One region of the Cupriavidus sp. CER-90 genome, then DNA from elsewhere that is predicted to be linked to it. Evidence: predicted binding sites of a transcription regulator. Region 1 holds the regulator's gene; each other region holds the start of a gene.

The links. The regulator sigma-54, encoded in region 1, starts transcription at its own class of promoters, with help from an activator protein. The targets are predictions, from matches to a motif close to TGGCANGNAANCTGCTTT.
Region 2: AC24R4_RS01165 (GTP cyclohydrolase II) is a predicted target of sigma-54. The motif match lies at 1,683-1,700, and genes of this name have one in related genera.
Region 3: AC24R4_RS02255 (isopenicillin N synthase family dioxygenase) is a predicted target of sigma-54. The motif match lies at 2,366-2,383, and genes of this name have one in related genera.

The regions. Positions count from the first base shown of each region.
Region 1 is NZ_JBYGYM010000002.1:968,162-972,281, forward strand. It holds gene lptA (lipopolysaccharide transport periplasmic protein LptA) at 1-288, shown strand, start outside; gene lptB (LPS export ABC transporter ATP-binding protein) at 312-1,112, shown strand; gene AC24R4_RS14950 (RNA polymerase factor sigma-54) at 1,288-2,769, shown strand; gene hpf (ribosome hibernation-promoting factor, HPF/YfiA family) at 2,820-3,173, shown strand; gene ptsN (PTS IIA-like nitrogen regulatory protein PtsN) at 3,674-4,120, shown strand, end outside.
Region 2 is NZ_JBYGYM010000001.1:263,818-267,937, reverse strand. It holds gene AC24R4_RS01170 (URC4/urg3 family protein) at 1-380, opposite strand, end outside; gene AC24R4_RS01165 (GTP cyclohydrolase II) at 377-1,615, opposite strand; gene AC24R4_RS01160 (acyltransferase family protein) at 1,903-3,006, opposite strand; gene AC24R4_RS01155 (amino acid ABC transporter substrate-binding protein) at 3,240-4,120, shown strand, end outside.
Region 3 is NZ_JBYGYM010000001.1:504,171-508,290, forward strand. It holds gene kdgD (5-dehydro-4-deoxyglucarate dehydratase) at 255-1,169, shown strand; gene AC24R4_RS02250 (enoyl-CoA hydratase) at 1,386-2,189, shown strand; gene AC24R4_RS02255 (isopenicillin N synthase family dioxygenase) at 2,585-3,580, shown strand; gene AC24R4_RS02260 (HU family DNA-binding protein) at 3,709-4,120, opposite strand, start outside.

The DNA of each region.
Region 1 (4,120 bases):
CGCATCGAATACGACGGCAAGTCCGAGATCAACAAGCTGATCGGGCATGCCCGCGCGGCGCGCGTGTCGGGCGTCGGCGCGAAGATCATCGACGAGATCCGCGGCGCCGTGATCACCTACGACAGCCGCAACGAGTACTACACCGCCACCGGCGGCGACAACAACACCACGGCCGGCAATACGTCGGGCCGCGTGCGCGCGGTGCTGTCGCCGCGCTCGGACGCCAGCGCCCCCGCCGCCGCGGGCGCACCGCTGGATCTGAAGCCGTCCACCGCGCCCAAGCCTTAACGCCTTACCTCCAGCCAGTCCTGATGAACGATTCCGCCACGCTCACCGCCTCTGCCACGTCCTCCGCATCCGCCGTCCGCACCGACAGCAGCACGCTGGTCGTGCGTCACCTGAAGAAACGCTACGGCACGCGCACGGTGGTCAAGGACGTATCGCTCGATGTGAAAAGCGGCGAGGTGGTGGGGCTGCTGGGCCCCAACGGCGCCGGCAAGACCACGTCGTTCTACATGATCGTGGGGCTGGTGGCGCTGGACGAAGGCGACATCGTGCTCGACGACGAGCACATCAGCGGACTGGCCATTCACGAACGCGCCCGCATGGGCCTTTCGTACCTGCCGCAGGAAGCGTCGGTATTCCGCAAGCTCAACGTGGAAGAGAACATCCGCGCGGTGCTGGAACTGCAGGTGGAAAACGGCAAGCCGCTGCCCAAGGCCGAGATCGAACGCCGCCTGGATTCGCTGCTCGACGACCTGCAGATCGCGCATCTGCGCAACAACCCGGCGCTGTCGCTGTCGGGCGGCGAGCGCCGCCGCGTGGAAATCGCGCGCGCGCTGGCGTCGTCGCCGCGCTTCATCCTGCTCGACGAACCGTTCGCCGGCGTGGACCCGATCGCCGTGGGCGAAATCCAGCGCATCGTGAGCTTCCTGAAGGCGCGCAATATCGGCGTGCTGATCACCGACCATAACGTGCGCGAAACGCTGGGTATCTGCGACCACGCGTACATCATCAGCGAAGGCACCGTGCTGGCCGCCGGCCAGCCCGAGGAAATCATCGCCAACGAGTCGGTACGCCGCGTCTACCTGGGCGAAAACTTCCGCATGTAAGGCCCGGCCGCCTCCGCGGCCACACTGCCGACAGGCTTTCGGCAGGTCATCGGCAGGTCATTTTTACCGCACTTGCCCACGGCGATTTCAAAGCCGTTGCCGATCAGGAAGCCGAAGCGATAGGTTGTAGCAAATTCCGTTCCAACAACGGAAAGATGCGCATAGAATAGGTCGCATGAAACCTTCGCTTCAGCTCCGCCTCTCCCAACATCTGGCCCTGACGCCGCAACTGCAGCAGTCCATCCGGCTGCTTCAGCTTTCCACGCTCGAACTGCAACAGGAGGTGGAACAGGCGCTGACGGAAAACCCGCTGCTGGAACGCGAGAACGACTGGATCGAAAGCCCGCTGCGCGTGGCGGCTGACGGCTCCGTCAACCTGCAAAGCGCCCCGGCGCCGGCCCCGTCCGAACCGCAGGCCAACGGCGACGACCGCGGCGAACATGCGTCCGGCGGCGAGGAAGAAGGCTTCAGCGATTCCGGTGGCGAGGACTATGGCAACGACTGGAGCCTCGACGACTTCGCGCGCCGTCCGCAGAACGACGAAGACGAAAAGACGCCGATGCAGTTGCGCGATGCGGACCCCACGCTGCGCGAATACCTGATGGAACAGCTGACGCCGCTCAAGATTTCGGCGCGCGACAAGGGCCTGGCCATCTTCCTGATCGAATCGCTCGACGACGACGGGTACCTGAGTGCGTCACTCGAGGAAATCTGCACCGAACTGCCCGAAGAACTGGAATTCGAGGTGGAAGAAGTGCAGGCGATGCTGACGCTGCTGCAGAGCTTCGATCCGCCCGGCGTCGGCGCCCGCAATGCCGCCGAATGCCTGAGCCTGCAATTGAAACGGCTCCAGCATCCGCAGCGCGAACTGGCCCTGTCCATCGTCAATCATCATCTTGAATTGCTGGCGGTCAGGGATTACACGCGCCTCAAGAAAGCGCTGCAGGTGGACGAAATTGCACTAAAGGCGGCGCACGACCTGATCCGTTCGCTGGCACCGTACCCAGGGCATGCGTACAGCCGCCCCGACGCCGATTTCGTGGTGCCGGACGTGTTCGTGCGCAAGAGCGGCAGCGGCTGGATTGCCCAGCTGAATCCGGATGTGATGCCGCGCCTGCGCATCAACGACATGTACGCGCAGATCTTGCGCGGTGCAAAAGGCGAAGCGGGGGCTGCGGGACTGCAGCAAAAGCTGCAGGAAGCGCGGTGGCTTATCAAGAACATCCAGCAAAGATTCGACACGATCCTGCGGGTGGCGCAGGCAATTGTGGAGCGTCAGAAGAACTTTTTTTCGCACGGCGAAATAGCGATGCGGCCCTTGGTTTTGCGGGAAATTGCCGATACACTCGGTTTACATGAGTCGACCATTTCCCGGGTGACCACGAACAAATACATGGCCACGCCAATGGGTACTTTCGAGTTGAAGTACTTCTTTGGTAGCCACGTCTCCACGGAGACGGGCGGCGCGGCCTCTTCCACGGCGATCCGCGCGCTGATCAAGCAACTGATAGGAGCCGAAGAACCCAGGAATCCTCTTTCCGACAGCCGCATCGCCGAATTGCTGGGCGAACAGGGCTTTGTGGTCGCACGCCGTACGGTGGCCAAATATCGCGAAGCACTGAAGATCCCCGCAGTCAATCTCCGCAAGTCTTTGTAGCCGAGCCGCAACCGCCTGCCTGGTGCGGCTCTTTCAGAAGGAGAAGCGCTATGAACTTCAAGATCAGTGGACACCACCTCGACATCACGCCGCCGCTGCGTGAGTATGTGGAAACGAAACTGGAGCGAATTGTCAGGCATTTCGATCAGGTCATTGGCGTGAGCGTGCTGCTATCTGTCGACAACCACAAGGAAAAGGACAAGCGTCAGTACGCGGAAATCAATCTGCATCTCAAGGGCAAGGACATCTTCGTCGAAGCGCACCATGAAGACCTGTACGCCGCGATCGACTGTCTGGTCGACAAGCTCGACCGGCAGGTGATCCGCTACAAGGACCGCGTGCAGGGTCATGACCGGGAAGCGGTCAAGTACCAGATGGCTGAAGCCCAGCTACAGCAACAATAGGCTGGCAAATCCTTAACTGCCCCTCGAGGCGGACGTCAGCGTCCCCGAAGAGGACTGACAGGAAGAGAGCAAAGCCGCGCATCTGCGCGGCTTTTTTGATGGGCGCGCGCCCGCGTCGGACTGAAATCCTCCGTTACCTTCGCACCACGGCCGAAACCATTTGATTTGCCGGGGGTGTTCGCATCTTGCGCGGCTCGGTGTATGCTGCGCCATACAAGAACGACAGGCAGAACGGTCCCGGTGACCCGGACGGCAGGCCGCGTGACGGAAGATCATGCGGGCGCCGGCGGCAATATCCGGGTGGGCAATCCGGCCGGCCAATCCGCGGCACCACCCGCGGCGCCGGCGCTGCAGTGCACAAGCGCGCTGTGGCCCTGCTCTATAATGAGCCGGACGTTCCAATGCGGGCGTCCACCAAGCACTCGATATCCTGAATTGCCCCATCCGGCGGGACGGCATTTGTGCGCCGTATCGCCAACCTGACTTCTCGTGCATCGCCCATGAATCGTTTGGCCAAATTGCTGCCACCCGGCAACATCCATCTCGACGTCACCGTCACCAGCAAGAAGCGGGTCTTCGAGCAAGCCGGGCTCCTGTTCGAGAACAACCATGGTGTGGCCCGCGCCACCGTCACGGACAACCTTTTCGCCCGCGAATCGCTGGGTTCGACCGGCCTGGGTGCCGGCGTCGCCATCCCGCACGGCCGTATCAAGGGCCTGAAGCAGCCGCTGGCCGGCTTCATGCGCCTGGCCGAGCCGATTCCGTTCGAATCGCCCGACGGCAAGCCGGTCTCTCTGCTGATTTTCCTGCTGGTGCCCGAACAGGCCACCCAGCAGCACCTCGAAATTCTCTCGGAAATCGCACAATTGCTGTCCGACCGCGAGATGCGCGAAGGCCTGGCCACGCTGCCCACGCCCGAAGCCGTCCACCAGTTGCTGACCGAATGG
Region 2 (4,120 bases), on a different contig from region 1:
CGCGCCCGCTCGGCACAATGGTCGGCGCCCGACATGCCGGCGCGCTCGCACAGGATCTGCCAGCGGTTGATCGATTCCTGCCCCGGCCCGCCACTCTCGAAATGGCGCCAGCGGCTGTGGTAGGGCACCTGCAGATCCGGGTAGCGCCGGCGGATGGTGGCGGCCACGTAGTCCGCAATCGCGTGGATGCGGTCCGGGTGCCAGGTAAACAGTTCAGACTCGCCGGATGCGACGAATTCGGTCACGACCGCGCAATGCGTGCGCACCGCTTCGCCGCTCAGCAGTGCGGAAGCGGGATGATCGGGCGGCACCGGGCTGTGCCAGCCGCTGCCCGTGCCGGGTTCGTGTCCGGTCGTACCTCCTGCGGAATACTCGTTCATTCGTTCAACCCCCTGCCCTTTGCCAGGGCGAGTTCGTTGGCATCCGGCGGCGTGTAGCTGGTGAAGTAACCCGCCGCCACCTTCGCATCGATTTCCACGCGCGCATCGGCCGGGATCAGCGCCTCGGGGATGGGCACCTGCTCCACCACCTCGATCCCCTGCGCCGTCAGCGCGCCATGCTTCATGTTGCTCATCGAGGCCCAGCGGTCGATCCGCCGGATCCCGAGCCAGTGAAAGACATCCGGCATCAGTTCCTGGAAGCGCATGTCCTGCACGCCGGCCACGCACTCGGTGCGCGCGAAATAGGTTTCGGCGCGGTCGCCGCCTACCTGGCGCTTGCGGGCGTTGTAGACCAGGAACTTGGTCACCTCGCCCAGCGCGCGGCCTTCCTTCCGGTTATAGACCACCAGCCCGACCCCGCCCTGCTGGGCCATCTCGATACACACCTCGATGCCATGCGCCAGGTAGGGCCGGCACGTGCAGATGTCCGATCCGAATACGTCCGAGCCATTGCATTCGTCGTGGACGCGGCAGGCCACCTTGGTATCGGCCTGGCCCAGCTTGCTGATATCGCCAAAGAAATAGAGCGTCATGCCGCCGATAGGCGGCAGGAAGACCTTCAGGTCCGGCCGCGTGACCAGTTCCGGGAACATGCCGCCGGTCTGCTCGAACAGGCTGCGGCGCAGGATGCTTTCCTTGATATCGAACCGGCGCGCGATGCCGGGCAGGTACCAGACCGGATCGATGGCGGCCTTGGTGACGCGCACATCGCCGTTGGGATACAGGATGTCGCCATCCGGGGCCAGGCGGCCCGCCGTGATGGCGGCCAGCAATTCCGGCATGTTGATATGGGCGCGCGTGATGGCGATGGTGGGCCGGATATCGAACCCGGCGGCGATGCGGTCGGCGAAGACCGTCGATACCAGATGGCCCCACGGATCGAGCGATACGATCTTGTCGGGGTCGCCCCACTGCGCATGGGGGCCGATCGGCTCGGCCGGCGCGGTGTCCGTCAGGTCGGGGCGATGCGCGCGCTGCAGGCTGCCCGAGGCCACGGCCAGCGCCCGGTAGATCGCATAGGCCCCGGCGTGCGTGCCGATCACGTTGCGCTGGGCCGGATCGGTCAGGCTGGCGATCACCGGCCCCCGCCCGGCCGCCGTGGGCGCGCCCCAGTGGATCGGCTCGGCCGGCTTGTCGCGCCGCGCATGCGAGGTCAGGACGATATGGTCGGACATGGTCGCCTCCCCGGTATGAAACCGGAACACGAATCCTGACCAGATGGTCAGGTTTATGTGTTCATAGTAGGCAACGTTCGTGCCAACACCCAACTGGGGTTGTTACCGTCGGTGGCATCCCGTACGCACCGGCGGCGTGCCCGGGTGCGACGCCCCGGGGGGCGCGAGCGGTACATCCCGGTGCAGCGCGCACCGGATTCCGGCGCGACCTCGAATCGGGCGTCGGCACCAACAAAAACGGCACGTTCGGTCGAACGTGCCGTTCTGGCGTTGGCATGGCGGGAGGATCAGCCTTCCGCCCGATGACCCAGGCGCCCGCGTCCCCACTGGGGCAGATCGGCCGTCAGCCAGTTCACCAGCGCACGCACCGGGCTGGCGGCCTCCACATAACGGTGGAACAGCGCGCCGGCGACGTTACTGGCGACCCACGCCAGCCCCATGCCCAGCGCGTTGAGCACGGGCCGGCCCGGCACCAGGTGGGTGACCACCGCATTGACCACCAGGCAGACCGGAAAGTGCACCAGGAATACCGAATACGAAATGCGGCCGAAATACGCGGTCAGGCGCCCGGCCGGCCAGCTTTCCAGCCAGCCGCCGCGACGCGAGACGGCCAGCAGCAGCGCCGTGGCCAGCGCCACCGCGATCCGCAGGCGGAAGTCCACCGCCAGCGCGGCCATTCCCATCGCGGCCAGCGCCAGCAGCGGCATGACCGAGCGGCCGGGGTTCGACGCCCAGTAGGCCAGCGATCCCATGCCGTAAGCGCCAAAGAAATAGAGGGCCCAGATGTCCCACGCGGCATCACGGTTGAACCAGAACAGCGAGGCCATCGCCAGCACGCCCACCATCGGCACGCCCAGCGGCAGTCCATTGCGGGCCACGGCGCGTGCCAGCCACAGCGCCAGCACCATCAGCGCGAACAGTTGCAGGTCGATGGCGATATACCAGACCCCGGCGGACAACGCGTCCACATCGAGGATGTTGTGCAGCAGCAGCACATGCGCCACGAATTGCGCCAGGTGCGGCGCGGCCGGAATGGAATCGTGCTGCAACCAGGTGCGCGCGATGGCGGCACCGGCAATCGCCACCAGGATGGCCGCGGCAAACGGCACCACCAGCTTCTGGTAGCGGCGCCAGATGGTCTGCAGAGGGCTCGCCACGGTCAGACGGCCGCCTGGGGCCAGGCTGCGCGCGGCCAGGAAGCCGCTGATGACAAGGAAAACCTGCACGGCAATGCGCGCGTAGTCGGCCAGCCAGCCGATCAGGCCGGGCGCCAGGGCCTGGGCAGCATCGGACATCGGTCCGTAGAACGCCAGGTGGTGCAATACGATCAGCTGCGAGCTGACCGCCTTCAGAGCGTCTACACACGCCAGACGGGAAGGACGGGGGCTCATTTGTTATTTGCGGGGGTACAAAGTGGGCCGAATTGTACCCGCATCGGTGCATTCGTCCGTCGATGGGCAGGTAACCGGCCCCGTAACGCTTGTAAATCGGGTTACGACGTGGCGAAAAGGCAACTTTCATTGCACTACTCTCGGGCATTAGCTAATAAGAAACAAATTCTTCGTGCCCGATCCCTGGGGGTATACCCTTGCGTCTTTCCGTGCCCCCTGCCTTACCCCCGAACATGTTCCAGTCCGTCGCTTTCCCCGCCCTCCGCCGCCTGATCGCTGGTGTTGCCCTGGCCGCCGCCGTCGTGCCGGCCGTCCACGCACAGAGCCCGAGCCCCGTGCTCGACAAGATCCGAGATACCGGCACGATCACGCTCGGCTACCGCGAATCGGCCCTGCCGTTCTCGTTCGCCGACGACAAGGGCCAGCCCGCCGGCTATGCGGTGGACCTGTGCCTGCGCGTGGCCGAGGCGGCCAAACAGAAGCTGGGATTGAAAGACCTGAAGGTGCGCTGGCTGCCGCTGACGCCCCAGAATCGTGTTCCCGCCATGGTCAACGGCCTGGCCGACCTGGATTGCGCACCGAACACCAACACGCTGGAGCGCCAGAAGCAGGTAGCCTTCAGTGTGTCGCACTATGTGTCCACCGTGCGCATGCTGGTGCGCGCCGATTCCGGCATCAAGTCGTTCAATGACCTGCGCGGCAAGACGGTGGTGACCAGTGCCGGGTCCACCGGCGACCGCCACGTGCGCCGCCTGAAGAGCGAGTACGGCTTCCGCGACGTCTATGCCAAGGATCACGGGGAATCGTTCCTGCTGCTGGAAACGGGACGCGCCCAGGCGTTCGTGATGGACGACGTATTGCTGGCCGGCCTGCGCGCCAAGTCGAAGGACCCGTCCCAGTACGTGATCGTGGGCCCGGCCCTGTCGGTGGAACAGAACGCGCTGATGATGTCGAAGGCCGATCCCGAGTGGAAGCAGCTGGTAGACCAGACGCTGACCAGGACGTTCGCCAGCCCCGACGCCGCCGCCCTGCAGAAACGCTGGTTCCAGCAACCGATCGGCACGCGCGGCACCAACCTGGCGCTGGCGCCTTCGACCGAAGTGCTGCAAGCCTG
Region 3 (4,120 bases), on a different contig from region 1:
TGGCTTGCGGCTTGGCGGGGGATTCCGCCCGGTTGGCCAACCCAGCCTGCCCGGCCACAACGGCGCGTGGACACCCGTCTTCGCCACCCTTTCCCCCGGGGTTTTCCCTTGGTTTGCGCCATCCCACTTGCACGGTCAAGTTGTTAGTTGTACGATGACTTATCTCGAAACTTAACAACGATGGACCGGGGCACCCACCAGCCTTGATCCACACTTCACCCACCATTCGCCATGTGGCGATCAGGAAGAGCGACATGACTACACCGCAAGAACTGAAGCAGATTATTTCCGAAGGCCTGCTCTCGTTCCCCGTTACCGATTTCGACGCACAGGGCAACTTCCGCGCCGACACCTATACCGAGCGCCTGGAATGGCTGGCGCCGTACGGTGCCTCGGCCCTGTTCGCCGCGGGCGGCACCGGTGAGTTCTTCTCGCTGACGCAGCAGGACTACTCGAATGTGATCCGCACCGCCGTGGAAACCTGCCGTGGCAAGGTGCCCATCCTGGCCGGCGCTGGCGGCCCGACCCGCGTGGCCATCGAGTACGCCAGGGAAGCCGAGCGCCTGGGCGCCCACGGCATCCTGCTGATGCCGCACTACCTGACCGAAGCCAGCGAAGACGGCATCGCCAACCATATCGAAGAGGTTTGCAAGGCGACCCGGTGCGGCGTGATCGTCTATAACCGCGCCAATTCGCGCATCGGCGCCGACCTGCTGGCCAAGGTCGTGGACAAGTGCCCGAACCTGATCGGTTTCAAGGACGGCGTGGGTGACATCGAAGCCATGGTGCGCGTGCGCCGCAAGCTGGGCGACCGCCTGGCCTACCTGGGTGGCCTGCCCACCGCCGAAGTCTATGCCGCTGCCTACAAGGCGCTGGGCGTGCCGGTGTACTCGTCGGCCGTGTTCAACTTCATCCCGAAGACCGCGATGGACTTCTACCGTGCCGTGGCCGCCGACGACCACGCCACGATCGGCCGCCTGATCGACGACTTCTTCCTGCCGTATCTGGACATCCGCAACCGCAAGCATGGCTACGCCGTGTCGATCGTGAAGGCCGGCGCCAAGCTGGTTGGCCACGACGCCGGCCCGGTGCGCGCGCCGCTGACCGACCTGACCGAGGAAGAAGTGGCCAAGCTGGACGCCCTGATCAAGAAGCTGGGTCCGCAATAAGCCATACCGTATCGAGTTGAAGCATTGAGAGCCGACACAAGTCGGCTCTTTTTTTTGGAGCCGCCGCCGGCGCCAGCGGTGAGCTCGGGCAGCCCCCTGGCAACCCACCGGTACGCCAATCGTCCGCGATCCCGGCATCCGTATTCACCCTGATTCCGCCCCCATTGCGAACAAATCGCGCGATCATTGCGCCATTGACCGATGACGGAGCCCGATATGGCAGCGCAGTCAGACGACACGGCAACCGAGCCGCTGGTGCTGCATGACAGCCGCGATGGCGTGGTGACGCTGCGGCTGAACCGGCCGCTGCAGTTCAACGCGCTCTCGGAAGCCATGCTGGCCGCGCTGCACGGCGCCCTCCAGGGCATCGCCATCGATGACAGCGTGCGTTGCGTGATCCTGGCGGCCCAGGGCAAGGCGTTCTGCGCGGGCCACGATCTACGGGAAATGCGCGGCCAGCCCGCGCTTTCGTACTACCAGGGCCTGTTCGCCCGGTGCAGCGTCGTGATGCAGGCCATCCAGGCGCTGCCGGTGCCTGTCATTGCGCGCGTCCATGGCATTGCCACCGCCGCCGGCTGCCAGCTGGTCGCCAGTTGCGATCTGGCGATTGCATCCATGCAGGCGCAGTTTGCCGTGTCCGGCATCAACGTCGGGCTCTTTTGCTCCACGCCGTCGGTGGCGCTGTCGCGCAACGTGGCAACGAAACGGGCCTTCGACCTGCTGGTGACCGGGCGCTTCATCGACGCCCAGACAGCGGCCGATTGGGGCCTGATCAACGAAGCCGTGGCCGACGATGACCTCGATGCCGCCGTCGCACGCAAGGTCGCCCAGATCTGCGCGAAAAGCCCGACGGCCATCCGCTATGGCAAGGCCATGTTCTACAGGCAGCAGCCGATGCCCCTGGCCGACGCCTACGCCTTCGCTGGCGACGTGATGGCGCGCAACATGATGGAAGAGGATGCCGGCGAAGGGATCGACGCGTTCCTGCAGAAGCGCGATCCGCGCTGGACCCAGCGATAGCCATCGCCAAGCCCCCTCCACGCCTGGCGTTCGCCGACATCGCCTTCCCGGATCAACGGAACCCGGCGCAGCCGTCTTGCACCATCGCCGCCCCGGGGCCCGCCTTCGCACGCACCACAACCGCCCTGCCGTGCGCCAGTAAGGTGAAAAATACCCAGATTTCGTTCGATTTGCGCTGGCCCAAAACCTGCGATGGTGATGATTGAAGAGTAGAAGCGTTCAACCGCCCGTTTCCTGACGCCCCCATTGGCGCAGGCGGGCGGCAGGAAATTGCTCTTGATGTCCGCGCCGCTGCGGAACTCGAGAGCCAGAGACTGCCTGCATCCCAGGTATTCCAGGTATCCCGCTTTCCCGGTCGGCCGGACCCGTTCAACTTTTCCTGAACCCGGAACGACATGACCAGGACAACCACCCTCCCCCTGCATGAACTGGCGCGCGAGTCGCGCATGGGCGCCCACGGCACCGAGACCGATGCGCGGGACATCCGCCGCATCGACCTGTCGGATTTTGACCAACGCAAAGCCGAGATTGCCGACCAGCTCTGGCAGGCTGCCGTCGAAATTGGCTTCTTCCAGCTGGAAAACCACGGCATCGACCTGACAGCCGTGCGCGAAGCGTTTGCCATGACCGAACAGTTCTTCGCGCTGCCTGAGGCAATCAAGGGCCAGTACCCGCTGCAGAAGGCCAACAACGCCGGCTGGGAAACCCGCGCCCAGGTGCGCCCGTCCACCGGCACGCCCGATCAGAAGGAGTCGTACCAGATCACGCGCCCGCATATGGCCGCGCTGTGGCCCACCGACGCCGAGCTGCCCGGTTTCCAGGCCACCATGCTTGCGTTCGAGCGGCAATGCTGGGACGTCGGCATGAAGGTACTGTCCTGCTTTGCCGACAGGCTCGGCTTTGACGCCGATTTCTTCAGGCGCGCGCACGACCCCGTAGCGCCCGACTATCAGAGCACGCTGCGCCTGCTCCACTACTACGCGATTCCGCCTGAGGCGCAGGACAAACTCGACCTCTGGCGCGCCGGCGCGCACACCGATTTCGACTGCCTGACGCTGCTGTTCCAGCGCCAGGGACAAGGCGGTTTGCAGGTTTGCCCCGGCAAGGAGATGGAAGCCCAGGCATGGACGCCGATTCCGCCGGACGAGGACGTGATCACCTGCAACATCGGCGACATGCTGATGCGCTGGAGCGACGACCGCCTGCCGTCGAACTTTCACCGCGTACGCAATCCGCTGCCGGGCGAATACATGGGCCCGCGCTACAGCCTGGCGTTCTTTTGCCAGGCCAACCGCAATGCCGTGATCGAGGGGCCGGCGAAGCAGTATCCGGCGATCACCGCCGGCGATTTCCTGCGCCAGCGCGTGGCGGCGAACTTCAAGGCGTACTGACGCCCGGGCGCCGGCCGGGCGCCCACAAACCAAAAGACCCCGTGCTCTTGCGAGACACGGGGTCTTAAGCCGTCCGGCGCCTGCACGGGGCAGGCATCGGGCAGGCGACTACCAAAGTGGGTCGGCGATCAGGCCGCAGCGTCCTTCAGCTTCTTCAGCGGACGGACCTTGACCTTGACGCTGGCCGGCTTGGCCGGGAACCAACGCTCTTCACCCGTGAACGGGTCCTTGCCGAAACGCTTCTTCTTGGCCGGCACTTGCTGCGCGGTCACCTTCAGCAGGCCCGGCAGCGTGAATTCGCCAGCGCCCTTCTTGTTCAGCGCGCTGACGATGGTGTTTTCGAGGTGAGCCAGCACCGTCTTCACAGCCTTGGCTTCGAGCTGGGTTTGTGCCACCAGGTGAGCGACCAGGCTCGACTTGTTGAAGGTGTCCTTCAGCGGCTTCACGGTCGGCGCAGCGGCGGGAGCAGCCTTCTTGGCCGGTGCGGCCTTCTTTGCGGCAGCCTTCACGGGTGCCTTGGTTGCTGCGGCCTTCTTGGCA